3 regions of the Desulfofundulus thermocisternus DSM 10259 genome follow, and region 3 is predicted to be linked to each of the others. Evidence: riboswitches for the same ligand, from Rfam matches in the RefSeq annotation. Region 3 holds a riboswitch; each other region holds the start of a gene.
What was found. A riboswitch is a leader RNA that binds a small molecule or an ion and turns the genes downstream of it on or off. The one in region 3 is predicted to bind cobalamin.
Positions count from the first base shown of each region.

Region 1: another riboswitch for cobalamin. It lies ahead of BR83_RS0108485 (carbon-nitrogen hydrolase family protein); the one in region 3 lies ahead of cobU (bifunctional adenosylcobinamide kinase/adenosylcobinamide-phosphate guanylyltransferase).
Region 2: another riboswitch for cobalamin. It lies ahead of BR83_RS0108335 (DUF2162 domain-containing protein); the one in region 3 lies ahead of cobU (bifunctional adenosylcobinamide kinase/adenosylcobinamide-phosphate guanylyltransferase).

Region 1 is NZ_JMLG01000008.1:82,641-87,328, forward strand. It holds gene BR83_RS0108465 (transposase) at 154-438, shown strand; gene BR83_RS0108470 (Uma2 family endonuclease) at 601-1,152, opposite strand; gene BR83_RS0108475 (DUF4198 domain-containing protein) at 1,252-1,998, shown strand; gene BR83_RS0108480 (CGGC domain-containing protein) at 2,097-2,438, shown strand; cobalamin riboswitch at 2,662-2,942, shown strand; gene BR83_RS0108485 (carbon-nitrogen hydrolase family protein) at 3,082-4,688, shown strand, end outside.
Region 2 is NZ_JMLG01000008.1:44,763-49,450, reverse strand. It holds gene BR83_RS0108350 (cobaltochelatase subunit CobN) at 1-848, opposite strand, end outside; gene BR83_RS0108345 (DUF2149 domain-containing protein) at 868-1,215, opposite strand; gene BR83_RS15410 (MotA/TolQ/ExbB proton channel family protein) at 1,166-1,855, opposite strand; gene BR83_RS0108335 (DUF2162 domain-containing protein) at 1,855-2,604, opposite strand; cobalamin riboswitch at 2,821-3,095, opposite strand; cobalamin riboswitch at 3,233-3,486, opposite strand; gene BR83_RS0108320 (YqhV family protein) at 3,664-3,939, opposite strand; gene BR83_RS0108315 (MFS transporter) at 4,052-4,688, shown strand, end outside.
Region 3 is NZ_JMLG01000001.1:55,274-59,961, reverse strand. It holds gene BR83_RS0100320 (LL-diaminopimelate aminotransferase) at 28-1,194, shown strand; gene BR83_RS0100315 (hypothetical protein) at 1,263-1,526, shown strand; gene BR83_RS0100310 (DUF3842 family protein) at 1,582-2,004, shown strand; cobalamin riboswitch at 2,099-2,271, shown strand; gene cobU (bifunctional adenosylcobinamide kinase/adenosylcobinamide-phosphate guanylyltransferase) at 2,375-2,944, shown strand; gene BR83_RS0100300 (cobyric acid synthase) at 2,952-4,523, shown strand; gene cbiB (adenosylcobinamide-phosphate synthase CbiB) at 4,584-4,688, shown strand, end outside.

The DNA of each region.
Region 1 (4,688 bases), on a different contig from region 3:
ACCGCGGGCAATCCATTCACCTGAGCAACATCTTTATAGAAATCCGCCCCTGAAAACCCACGGGCTTGTCCCGTGGATCGAGCGGGGCGTCGCCCGTCAAGGGCGACAAGTGTATCCACAAACACCCGTTCTAGTGCTATAATCATGCTATGAATGGAAAAACGAACCACTGCGTCTACAACATCAGAGCTGGTAGCGGTGGATGAGCGCGGCACCTCCGGCACCTGCCCGGTATGCGGGGAGTACACCAGACAGACCGGGCGCGTATACCGGTGCGGCAATGCTTCCTGCGGGTTTACCGGGATTCACCGGGACGTGCTGGGAGCCAGCGGCATCCTGGACAAAGCTCTGCACGGGAGTTTCACCAGGGGCCGCAGGCTGCCCGGGAAAGTGGAATACCTGCGGCCGCAGGTATTGGCGCCGAAAAAAGCGGCCTGACGTATCTACGATGAGTAGTAGACGCCTATGGACCGGGCCTGGTTGTGGTGACGCGACCATGTAGCTCACGAGGAAAGCGTAAGACCTGCGCTTTAGCAGGTAGCATTCCGATGACATGAGAAACCTCCGGGACGAAGCCCCCGGGCTTGTCCCGGGGGAGGTTCACGCAAATACCTCCTTGCCCTTGATGGTGAGACCGGGCAAAAGATGAGGTTGCCAGCTATCCTCTTCGCCGTAAACTCCGGTTTTGACGTAATCATTGTCCTTCCACAGGTATACCGTCACTTTCCGGGCGTCGGGGTCCACAATCCAGTATTCTTTGACGGCATGGCGGGCGTACAGCTTTTTCTTCAGGTCAAGGTCTCTTTCGGCAGTAGAAGGCGATAAAATCTCGATGATCAGGTCGGGTGCCCCTTGAATGTTGTTTTCCCCCACAATCGAAAGGTTCTCGCGGCTCACGAAGAGCACATCCGGCTGTACCACATCGTGGCGGCTGAAAAGCACATCAAATGGCGCCTCGTAAACTTCTCCCAGGCCGTGGGCTTTGGCGAATGACCATAAAATGGTAGCCAGGTTTAAACTTATCTTCTGATGCGCCCGCTTGGGGGAAGGAGTCATGAAAAGATCGCCTCCGATAATTTCATACCGCCTGTCTTCAGGCAAAAGCAGGTAATCTTCGTAGGTGAACTTGAGGTGCTCAGGGATGGAGGACATTAAATCACCTCCAGGGCGAGCGTTTTTAAAATTAAGGAATGTTAGCAAATTGGTCCTCTCATTAAAAGTATACCACTTAAACCAGGGGAGGAGTTCTTCATGTTGAAGGTAGTGCAGGGTCACGAAATTTGGGTTCTGCCCGAGGGAAGTCATGGTCACGAAGGACATGAAACCCGGTGCCGGATTTTTTACGGGCACGCCATGCGTCCCGATGGCCTGGCGGACCCGGCGCGGCTGGCGGCCTGGGTGCTGATCCCCGGTGGAGCAAAGCTTTCCTTAAAGGTAGAAGCGGGAGATGACCGGTTTCACCTGGTGGCGTTTACGCCCGACCGGGATGGGTTCTGGCCCGTGACGGTGGAGAACGACGTCGGGCCGGTGGCGGTTACCGCGGACGGTTTTTACCGCCGGGGGACGCGTAAAGACTACCCGGATGCCCGGGAAGTGGGCTACTACTACCAGTATGCCAGGACATACGTGCAGGTGGGGCATTTCTGTGCCACCTGCGGCCCGGTGGTGCAGCCACCGGAAATCATCAACCTGGCCCACGACCTCGAACTGATTCTTACCCCCGGTGCTTACCGGGTGGGGGACGAAGTAATTCTGGAAGTTCTTTACCGCGGCCGGCCTTTACCGGGGACAGAAGTGAAGGCGACCTGGAGCCTGCGGGAAGAAGATGACTGGGGGCTAAGCGCAAAAACTGATGATGCAGGACGGGTGAAGTTTATCTTGAGCAATCCCGGGCACTGGCTTTTTTACACCCGGGTTGCCGACAAAACCCTGGGCCGGGAAGACGAGTACGACAAAAAGGTGTACAGCGCCACGCTGAGCCTTTTTGGTGTACGGTGAACCCGTTTGGAAGGTTTTATTGACAAGTGATGAAGCAATTAATTGACATATGATAAGTGGTATGTTATAACAAAACCAAAAAAGGAGTGATTTGGAAGGTGAATGTACTCATTGTAAGTTGTGGTTCCTACGTATCCCAGGGTTATGGCTGTCCCGGCGAGTGGAAGTGTTTTAAAGCCGCCCGGGACCGGGAAGGAAACTTTAAGGATTATGATTCTGTGAATGTGGTGGGTTTCCTGACCTGTGAATGTCCAGGGAGATCATTGATTCCAAACATCGGTTGTGTTAAGAAGAATGTAGATTTTGATGTTATCCACCTTTCCACCTGTATGGTTAACGCCTGGCCGGCCTGTCCCTACAGGGATGTGGACGAGCTTGCCAAAAAGATTACGGAAAAGTTTGGGGTAAAGGTAGTCAAGGGAACTCATGATTACGCATAGCTGACGTTCAAAAGAGAACCGGATAGTTCTCTTTTTATGGGAAAGGGGAAATCTTCAAAAGCCCAGGGCATCCAATCCGGCTTCCGTCTGCTTAACGATAGCGGTTTCTGGAAAAAGGTAACGGCTCAAAGAAATGGATTTTCTTCGTAGAAACTTGATTTCGGTGGACCGTTGTTAATGCGACGGGCTGGGTTACGGGTCTTTATATCATCCTTTTTAGAACTGAAATAATGCGTAACGGGGTGTCCTGCTTCCCTGATGGGGGCAGGCTGAAAAGGGAAGCCGGTGCAAATCCGGCGCGGTCCCGCCACTGTGAGGGGGAAGGGACCCACATAATGTCACTGTCCAGCACTCAGTAAGCTTGTTTTCAGCTTTGATAGAAATTGGTTACTGCTACGATAAGGTTACGGCGAAGGGAACCATAACATGGCTGAGTGCTGGATGGGAAGACGTGGAGTTCCGATGAACCCGAGCCAGGAGACCTGCCCCGTTTTTTCACCATGCTGCCTACGCGGATAGGGAGGTGGTAGGTCTGATTTTCCATGCCCCCGCTTTATGCGTAGCGGGGGTTTTTGATTGCCCGTTTTTAATTGCCAGAAGGAACCCCGGCATTGTATCTGGCCGGACGGGCGGAAATTTCCGGGTGGGAAAAAAGTTTCTTGATGAGGTGTTAAATATGCCGGAAGAAGTCAGGGTAGCTTTAATCCATGCGGCCATCAAGTGGAAAGATAAGGAACATAACCTGCGGCGGTTGCTGGCCTTAAATGAAGAGGCTGCTGCCGGTGGTGCCCGGATCATTGTAAATCCCGAGCTGGCCACCACGGGTTATGCCTTTGAAAGCAGAAGGGACATTTCCCTCTTTGTGGAGACCGTTCCCGGCCCGACCACGGAATTGTTCGGTGCCCTGGCCCGCCGGTACGGGGTCTATATCTGCCTGGGGCTGCCGGAAGTGGATTTAAAATCGGGTATTTATTATAACACCGCAGTGCTCATAGGCCCCGACGGCCGGGTAATGGGTGAGCATCGAAAGCTGGCCCCTGCGTTTAAGGAAAATCTCTGGGCGGCCAGGGGTAACCTGCCCGTGCTGGTGGCAGAAACCTGCTTTGGTAGAGTGGGTGTGCTCATCTGTGCCGATACATACTGGTACAAGGCGGCGCGAATGGCTGCCCTGAAAGGTGTCCGGGTGCTACTGATCCCGGCCAACTGGCCGCCCCATCACTACCCGCCGGAAGTTTTCTGGCGTGCCCGGGCTCTGGAAAACGGAGTTTATGTACTGGCCTGTAACCGTACGGGTCAGGATAAGACAATGAACTGTAATGCCTCACAATCGTTTATCATTGGCCCCGACGGCAGCGTTTTAAAGGAAGTACAGTCTGCGCATGACACCATCCTTTATGGCACGTTGCCTTTAAAAAACGGAAAAATTTTTACCCCCGGGGCCGGTGTCCTCCTGGGCGACAGGCGGCCGGAATTTTATGCCGGTATAACGCTGGATACCTTTTCCCAATTTGAACCGGAGGCGCTGCTGGGGTTGCCCGCAGGAAAGGAATTTGCCGTAGCCACTGTTCAGTTTGCTCCACAGGCTAAAGAGCCGGTGAGAAATACCCGGCGCATTTTATCATTACTGGACCAGGCTGCAGACCTGGCTGCCCGCAGGGGTATGAAGCTCGACCTGGTTGTTTTTCCGGAACTTGCTGTAACAGGGGCCATATCTCAACCGTCACAGGCAGGAGAACTGGCCGAACCGGTTCCCGGCCCTGTTACCGTGGAGGTTGTCCGAAAGGCAGAAAAGCTGGACCTGTATGTGGTGATGGGGGTGTTGGAAAGGGAAGACGGTCAACTGTTTAACACTGCCGTGTTGATCGGTCCGGCGGGATTGCTGGGAAAATACAGAAAGATACACTTAAGTCCCTCCGACAGGGAATGGGCTCGCCCCGGACAGGAAGATTTTTGCTTTTTTGACCTCCCCTTTGGCAGGGTGGGCATTTTACTGGGGTATGACCTGTTTTTTCCGGAAAGCCTGGAGAGCCTGGCCAAGCAGGGCGTGGATGTGCTCTGCGTTCCCGCCCTCTGGAATGATGAAAAAAGCCAGTTTATCTGGGAAGCCAGGATAGCCGAACAAATGCACCTGGTGGTGGCCAACCAGTGGGGGTCCAGTGGCTCTTTTTGTGCTCTGGGCGGCAGCTTAATTTACAGTTATTCCCGGTACTCTGAAAGGCGCGTGCGGATAGTGTCTCCTGTCAATGAGGA
Region 2 (4,688 bases), on a different contig from region 3:
AGGTATACGGCCCCGGCTACAGTCTGGTAAAGATCCCGGGTATCCAGTGCGGGAGCATCCCCGTCCCGGTCGCACACGACCTGGTTTACCGCCAGCCGGGCCAGTGTCCAGTTCGTATTGTTATCCGGCTGATAGACGGAAGCGTAAACGCTGTCATAAACTGCCCGGTGAACTTCATTTAACGCCAGGCCCCGGGCTGTACCATCACCCGCCGCGTATATTGCATTGCACACCGTCTGGTAAAGCCCATCCACATTAAGAGTCAGTCCTTCAGCCTCAGGATGGTAGATGAACCGGACGGGCATTTTAACCGGATCTAACTGTTCCCCGGTTTTGACCTGCCCGTATGTAGAGGCCAGATACAATACCAGCCGCCTCATATTTTCCACGCCGCCATTTACAAAATATTTAGCCAGGAAAGTATTTTGACTTTCATCAATACGGGGGTAATCAGGAAAAGAACCGCTACGGGTGGAAAGTACCTCGCACTTTTCAGGCAGGTCCTGCAATAAAGGCCCAACTGTTTGAATGGTTGTAGCTCCAATCATTTCCATCAAGAATACATCTGCATCCTGCAACGATTGCATCAGCTGCTGGATTTTTTCTTCGCTCTTCAGGTCGTTGGAGCTAAATAACTTCAGCTCAACAGGATAGTTCTGCAGCTGGCCGTAAGCATCCACCAGGGGTACCAGAAACCCCTCACTGCCCAAAAGCATGACCACCTTAGTACGTGCATTTTCATTTGCTGCAGCCCCGGAAGCACTTATTAAGAAAACAATAATCAGGACTATCAGGCTCAGGGATAGCAAGGTCGGGTGTTTTTGCCATTTTGCTTTACCTGTGGGCATTGATCCACTGCCACCTCACTTATTGGCTGTTCTTTTCAATCATGATCAACTTCCCGGTCTTCGGGTCCTGGTAAACCGTACCCATCTCCTGGTAACCGGAACCGCCCCCCTGTTCTATCCCGGGTATTTCCTTTAATTCTTTACCCCGTTCCACATTAATCACCCGCTGAATGCTTTGCATGAGTCGCTGTTTTTCCTCGGGCTTTACTTTAGCAAAGATAATGTTCTGCAGGTTCCAGGAAAGAACCAGGGCTACCATCAAACCGCAGCAAAAAACCAGCATCACATCAATCAGATTGGCCAGACCGCCCAGGGGATCAACTTCTTCTGCGGACAACCGCTCCCGCCTCTGTCTCCTGAACAGCACGGCCCTCACCCCCCACCACCAGTTCCAGCAGCAACTCCAGATACCGTAAATCCTGCTCGTACCAGCGGCGCCGCACCCTGGAAATAAGAGCACCCACCGCTCCGGCAGCCACACCCACTACCGTGGTATCAAAAGCAATGATCACTGCTTCGGACAATCCCCGCACATCACCCTGCCCCAGAGCAGCCAGCCCGGGACCAAGGGGGATAAGAGTGCCCATCAACCCGAAAACCGGGCTGAGTTTGGCCAGTAAATCCGTTTTGTCCAGTGTTTGTTTAAACCGGAATTCTTCACGGTCCAGTATGTCCTGAGCCACCAGCCTCCTGACCTCAGGGGACAGTCCGGGTTTTGCCAAAAGATCCGATACCAGCTTTTTTTGGCGCGGATTTAAAGCACTGCTATCAAGCACCTGCTGCAGGTTGCGCATCTGCCAGAGGGAAACCCCTCCCACGTCATGAATTACTTCCAGCAGGTTGACTGGCTGAATAACTTTTCTTCTCCTCATTTCAGCCACAAAACTACCCAGTTCCATGAAGGCAAAAACGAGAAAGAAGAGCAGACCCACAATATCGGGAATTAGCAGGCTCTGGGATGCGGCATGCAAAATTTTGGTTAAATATTCGGAACCAGGAATGGTCATCAATCATCACGTTCCTTTAAAAAATTGATCTGATAGCGAAAATAACCCGCCAGGCTTAAGACCACCAACCCCGCTAACACCGCCGCCAGCCAGCGGGGTGATTCAATTTTTATGGCCGCCATGGGCATGGCCATGGCCTGGACAAAGTTGGGTATAAAAAGGGCGGAAATCAGGGTTGCCAGCCCGGTAAAAAGCAAGAGGGGGTTAAAAAAAGCTTCAGGATTGAGATTGCGCAAGATAATTACCCTGCGTACAAGAATGCTGCTGGATAAAACAAGCACACAAAACAGTACCGCCACATATAATCCCAGGCGTAAAAGCCCGGTGCCCAGCATAGAACCGGCCAGAATAACGGATAAGGCCAGAGCTGCCAGGCATAAAGGGCAGGGTAAAAAGCCCAGGGCGTACTTAAGGCGAGACAGGCCACGGAAAGGGAAGAGGTAACCACCCGGGGTACAGGAAGGATAAACACCCCGCCCTGCCCTTTGCTCCCCTGCCTCCTGCAAGCCAAGGTAAATGAAGAAAGCAGCTGCCAGCAGGGCGCCGGCAAAGGTATACCGGTCCAGAAAGGCTACCAGCGCCTGCCGATAGACATTAAAAACCAGGATCAGCCCGTAAAGGACAGTACCAAACAGAAAAGACACCAGTAACAATCCCCTCCGGCCCAGCCAGGAAGTGCCCAGGATCAGACCTGTTTTAACGCTGAGAATGATGGTGGCTGTCAGCAGGCCGCCTAAAATTGTAAGCATAACTATTCACCGCCGCCTTCCGACAGATTCCTTACTGCTCAAGGTACTGGATAGATTTAATAACCTGTTGCTGGATTCACCACGGTACCATATACCGGCATTTGTTTAAACGTTTCTCTACCGATAAAAAATCCCCCATCTACATCAGATGGAGGATCCATTTCCCGGCTCCAGCAGCCAGGACATGTCAAACCACCCCCTATCCGCGTAGGCAGGTCTGGTTCTGGGGAACAGGCAGGTCTCCTGGCTCGGGATCAATGGGTACTCCACGCCTTCCCATCCGGCACCCAGCCCGTAGCGGGTCTCCCGGTCATTTCATCCACCGGCAACCAGACCCTTTCCCGGGCCGTAAAGCACCCGGCCGGGTGCTGGACAGTGACCTTATGTGGAGTCCCTCCCCCTCACAGTGGCGGGACCGCGCCGGATTTGCACCGGCTTCCCTTTTCACTTTCACCCCTCAAGGTGAAAGCACCTGTTCCACTATGCAGTTGTTTAAAGTGTACATTCAGAAACAAATAACTTAACCCCGGCCCACCAGGGAAAACCGGGGTTGATAAATAAAGGCTGGCAATCTACCGATAAAAACGGCAGTTGATACCGGCACACGCCCCTGTTTCCTGGGAGGCTCCCCGTACCGCGCACCCGGGCAGGTCTCCTGACTCATGGGTCATCGCCCGCTTTCCGCCTTCCCAGCCCGGCACCCAGCTTGCTTTTACCTCCGATTCCTTCCAGCAGGAACCGGCTCTCTCCTCGCTGCATGCTGAACCAGTGGCCCAGTGGAAAGCTGCTACCCAAATACAGTGGCCCCACCGTCCAGGATTCTCACCTGGTTCCCTTTTACCCCTGCCGGCTGGCAGGAAAACCCGGATACGGCCGAATACTTATTCTCCAAAACAGCAGTTATTTATTCCACTTGCCTGAAATAATAACATATTTCTGACAAGTTGTCCATATATAATCTGATTCCCCCCGTACCGGTTTTTTACCCGTTGCCGGTGGCGTTGAATGTTCATGGGCTCCTGCCCAAATTTCACGGCCCTGGCCCGGGAGTATTTCCAGCTACATCCGGTTAATACCAATAAAAATCAGAGCAACTCCCAGCAGGATTATAGCCATGGAAGAAAGAGAAACTTTACCGGCCAGGCCGGCAAGACCCAGGCTGGTGGTTGTAAGCAGAATTGTGGGTCCTACCAGGGCCAGCAGGCTATTTATTTTTAAGGCTGTTTCCACCCGGTTAAAGTACAGCATTAGCATGGCAGCGCTGAATTCAATGGATGAGGAAAGCAATCTTAAAAGGGCCATGCTCAAGACGATGCGGTCCAGGAATATGAACATAAAATCCCTCCTGCCGGTTTTTACTAAAATTTCTTATGCCCTGCAGCATTCATAAATGCATAGGCGGGGTTAAAGGCAGGGAAAACTTTTGGCGAAAGGACGGGGAAACTCAATGAAACAGCAAAAAAGCACCCTGGTGCTGGCTGCCTTGAGCGGGGTGCCCTTTATTATGGTTCTGGGCAATTCCATGATCATCCCGGTGCTGCCTGCCATCAAGGAGGCGTTGCACCTCACCCAATTTAAAGTCAGCCTGCTGATCACCCTCTTTTCTGTTCCTGCCGGGATTATCATCCCGCTGGCCGGTTTCCTCTCGGACCGTTTTGGCCGCAAAAAAGTAATTGTACCGGCACTCATCCTTTACGGACTGGGCGGTATACTGGCCGGGCTGGCAGCAATTTTCCTGAAAAGCATGGTTTACCAGGCCATTCTCGCCGGTCGTATTTTGCAGGGCATGGGAGCGGCGGGAACCGCTCCCATTGCCATGGCCCTTACCGGAGATCTTTACACGGGTAAACAGCGGGCCACGGCCCTGGGTATCATCGAAGCAGCCAACGGCCTGGGTAAAGTGGTGAGCCCCGTACTGGGTGCCCTGCTTGGCCTGATTACCTGGTATGCTACGTTTCTTTTTTTTCCCCTGGTAATAATACCGGTGGTTCTGGGCGTATATTTCCTGGTCAGTGAACCGGAACAAAACCGGCAGGCACAAAGCGTACGGGAATACCTGAAATCCATTGCCAGGGTCTTTGAGA
Region 3 (4,688 bases):
AACATTTTTATGTAACGGGGTGGGGAAATGCAAATAGCTCAGCGCATTAAAAGTTTGGAGTCGGCTATTTTCAACGAGATGGAACATTATAAGAAGCAGGTGGAGGCCCGGGGAATAAAGGTGATTAATCTAGGTGTAGGCAGCCCGGACCGCCCCCCGGCCCCCCATATTATTGCCGCCCTGCACCGGGCAATTGATAATCCGGCTAACTATCGTTATCCGCTGGAGGGCCTGCCGGCTCTCTACCGGGCGGTGGCCCGCTGGTATCAAAGGCGTTTTGGGGTGGAACTGGATCCGGATCATGAGGTGCTGGTGCTGATGGGTTCTCAGGACGGCCTGGCTCATATTGCCCTGGCTTATATAGATCCCGGGGATATAGCCCTGGTTCCCGATCCAGGCTATCCTATTTATGCGTGCAGTATTCTTCTGGCGGGTGGGGAAATATATCCCATGCCCCTTTTGGCTGAAAATGATTTCCTTCCGGACCTGGCCTCCATACCCGAAGAAGTGGCTGTAAAGGCCAGGCTGATGTGGCTTAACTACCCCAATAACCCTGTAGCCGTTTCGGCCAACCGTAATTTTTTTGAACGGGTAGTTGAATTTGCTCGCCGGTACGACATTCTGGTATGTCACGACATTGCTTATGCCGAGCTGGCTTATGATGGCTTTAAGCCCATGAGTTTTTTAGAAGTACCCGGTGCAAAGGAAGTTGGTGTGGAGTTTTATTCTCTTTCCAAAACCTATAATATGGCCGGTTGCCGCATAGGTTTTGCCGTGGGAAACCGGGATGTGCTGGCAGCCCTGTCTCGCCTTAAGTCCAATATAGATTATGGTGTGTTCAGGGTGGTCCAGGAAGCAGGCATAGCAGCCCTTGAAGGTCCCCAGGATTGTGTAGAAGAGACAGCCCGTACTTACCAGCGTCGGCGAGACGTACTGGTGGACGGGCTGGCCCGGTATGGCTGGCATATGCCCAAACCCAATGCTTCCATGTTTGTCTGGGCTCCCCTGCCCGGCGGTTATACGTCTTCACGGCAGTTTGCGCTGGAATTGCTGGAGCGTGCAGGGGTGCTGGTTATTCCGGGGCTGGCTTTTGGTTCCAGAGGAGAAGGATATGTACGGATGGCGCTGGTCCAGGAGGAGGAAGTGCTGGCTGAGGCTGTGGAGCGTATTGGTAGCGCATTTACTTTCCGGTAGCCTTTCGTCTATTGCCACCAGGGGTAGCATATACTAAAATCAGACCTGCTGCCTGGGGTGGTGGATCAATGGATGTGCTTGAAATGCAAAGGAGAATCCAGGAATTAGAAGAAAAGGTGGAGCAGCTCCGCTTAAGCCGCCGGGTCTTGATGAATTTAATTGAGCGGATGGAAAGGGAAAAGTCCGCCTTCCTGGCCCGGCTGGAAAGAGAGAATAAGCGCCTGCACCGGGCCAATTACCGGTATGCGCGATCTTTATTGCGAAAAAATATCCAGATTCTCGAACTGGAGTCGAGATTAAAAGATTATATGTCCCGTCATCCCGGGAGCTGATTTATGAAACAAATGCCTGTATTAAATTTTAATTTTGGATATGGGAGCGAAGAACATGCGTATTGCTGTGGTGGACGGGCAGGGGGGTGGCATTGGAAAGCATATTATGGAGAGGCTGCGCCGGGAGCTGCCTGAAGACGTGGAGATCCTGGCGCTGGGTACCAATGCTCTGGCTACTTCAATGATGCTTCGCGCCGGTGCCAACGAGGGGGCCACTGGAGAGAATGCAGTAATTTTCAATGCACCCCGGGTAGATCTGATCGTAGGCCCGGTGAGTATTCTTTTCCCCCATGCCATGATGGGGGAGCTGACACCGTCCATGGCCACGGCCATTGCCGCGAGCCCGGCCAAAAAAATCCTGTTACCCCTGGTCCGCGGTTCCGTAGAGCTGGTGGGCCTGCGGGCTGAGCCTCTTCCCCATTTGATTGAAGAACTGGTTCAGCGGGTGAAAGAATACCTGGGGGAAGACAGGCATTAGATGCTGGTGGTAACAGAAATTTAACAGGAATTATCAGGATGTAAAAGGATTTTGAAGTTACTCTGTCGAATAAAGCAAGTAAGGAAAAATTTAAAAAAGTTTTTAACCTGCAGGTGCCCCGTAGGGGAGAATAGGGAATCAGGTGAAAAACCTGAGCGGTCTCCGCCACTGTAACCGGGGAGTAGCCCTGCAATGCCACCGCCAGGGAAGGCGCAGGGCAGGCAATGATCCGGGAGCCAGGATACCTGCCTGCGGGTGCTGTTGGCCCCTTCGCGAGAAAGGGGCAATGGCTTTCAGGGTTAGGGACTGGCCTGGCACAAGTTTCCCCGGTCTTTCAAAGGCTGGGGTTTTTATTTTGAGGGGTGTGGATATGGCTCTGGTATTTGTAATTGGTGGTGCCAGAAGTGGCAAAAGCAGTTTTGCCGAAGAGCTGGCTGCTTCTTGTGGTTCAAGGGTTGTTTATGTAGCTACTGCGTCTGCCCTTGATGAGGAAATGGCCCGGCGGATTCACATTCACCGGCTCCGCCGCCCTGCCAGCTGGGTTACCGTAGAAGAAACCCGCTGCCTGGAAAAAGTAATCAGGCAGTATGAAAACGATGCAGATGCCTTTTTAATTGATTGCGTTACCATGTGGTTGACCAATCTTCTGCTGGATGAAAACCTGCCCTGCTCTGGTGGTGCGCTGGATGACAGGGAGAGCTATATTTTAGAAGAAGCCCGCCAGCTGGCCAGGACGGCGGTGGCTTCCCCGGCCAGGGTGATAATGGTGGCCAATGAGGTCGGGCTGGGCCTTGTCCCGGACAATGCTCTGGGCCGGACATTTCGCGATCTGGCGGGGCGGGTAAATCAGCTCCTGGCCCGGGAGGCAGAAGAAGTGTATCTGGTGGTGGCCGGTTTACCCGTGGAGATCAAGTCCCGCGTGTTTAAAGGAAGGAGGTAATCTACGTATGCAGGCCAGGACAATTATGGTACAGGGAACCGCGTCCCACGTGGGTAAAAGTGTTCTGGTGGCTGCCCTGTGCCGCATCTTCTATCAGGACGGTTATCGTGTGGCCCCTTTTAAATCCCAGAACATGGCCTTGAACTCTTTTGTAACCCGGGACGGAGGTGAAATGGGCCGGGCTCAGGTAGTGCAGGCCGAGGCTGCCGGGATTGAGCCCCATGTGGACATGAATCCTATTTTACTTAAGCCTACGGGGCAGGCGTCCTCTCAGGTAATTGTACTGGGCCGGCCGGTGGGAAATCTTTCCGCCCGGGAGTATCACAATAACTACGCTCAAAAAGCGTGGGACGTTATCTGCCAGGCGCTGGACCGTTTGCGCCGGCGTTACGAAATTGTGGCCATAGAGGGCGCCGGGAGCCCGGCTGAAGTTAACCTTCAAGCAACGGAAATTGTAAACATGCGCGTGGCCCGGATGGCTGAAGCTCCTGTACTGCTGGCTACCGATATAGATAAGGGAGGCGCCCTGGCGGCTGTGGTTGGTACCCTGGAATTGCTTCCGGAAGAGGACCGGCAGCGGGTAGCCGGGATTATTATTAATAAATTTCGCGGTGATTTAAAGCTATTCCAGCCGGCGGTTGATTTTCTGGAAGCAAAGACGGGTGTACCGGTGATAGGGGTGGTTCCCTATTTTGAAGGCTTTCGGGTGCAGGAGGAAGATACGGTATCCGAGGAAAGTCTGCGTAAAAGCCGGTCTTCTACCCGGAGGGATATAGATATTGCTGTTATCCACCTGCCCCATATTTCTAATTTTACCGATTTCGATCCCCTGGAAAATGAACCGGATGTGAACTTGCGCTATATTGGCAGGGGAAGTTCCCTGGGACGGCCCGATTTAATCATAATTCCCGGAAGTAAAAATACCATTGAAGATCTCGTTACCATAAGACGCTGGGGCCTGGCCGGTGAAATTTGCCGTCTGGCCCGGGAGGGAGTGCCGGTAATTGGTATTTGCGGTGGATTCCAGATGCTGGGCAAAGAACTGGCCGATCCCTATCAAACCGAGTCCAGCATTCCCAGAATAGAAGGGTTGGGGTTGCTGGATATTAGCACCACTTTTGAGCCGGAAAAGGTAACAACCCAGGTAGAGGCGACAGTGGCCGGCGGCGGGCCTCTTTTGGCGGATTCCCGGGGTCAAAGGTTAGTGGGTTACGAGATCCATATGGGGCGTACCGTGCTGGGGAGCGATGCCGTACCGGCCTTCCGCATATTCCGGCGGTCGGGAGAAATGGTAGATTGTCCGGACGGGGCGCAGGATAAGGAAGGTCTGGTTTGGGGCACCTATATCCACGGCCTGTTTGACAACGACGTTTTTCGCAGGCATCTTTTGAACGCCCTGAGGGTTAAAAAGGGACTGGCTCCCCTGGAAAAAGGAGGGGTTGGTCATCTGGAACAGCGGGAACGGGATTATGACCGGCTGGCCGCTGTTGTAAGGGGAAGTCTGGATATGGGCAGGATTTACCGTCTCCTCGGTTTGCCGGGACCCAAAAAAGGAAGAGCCCTGGCTGGAGCAGTGTAAAGCAGTCTCCCACAGATTATAGAAGGGGGAGGTAGGCCTGGATAAACCGGGCCGGAGGGTATGTCGGTGGTAATTGCAGCCTATGTTTTGGACTTGCTGGTAGGGGATCCCCCCTGGTTTCCCCACCCGGTTATTTACATCGGCAAATTAATTGCCGCCCTGGAA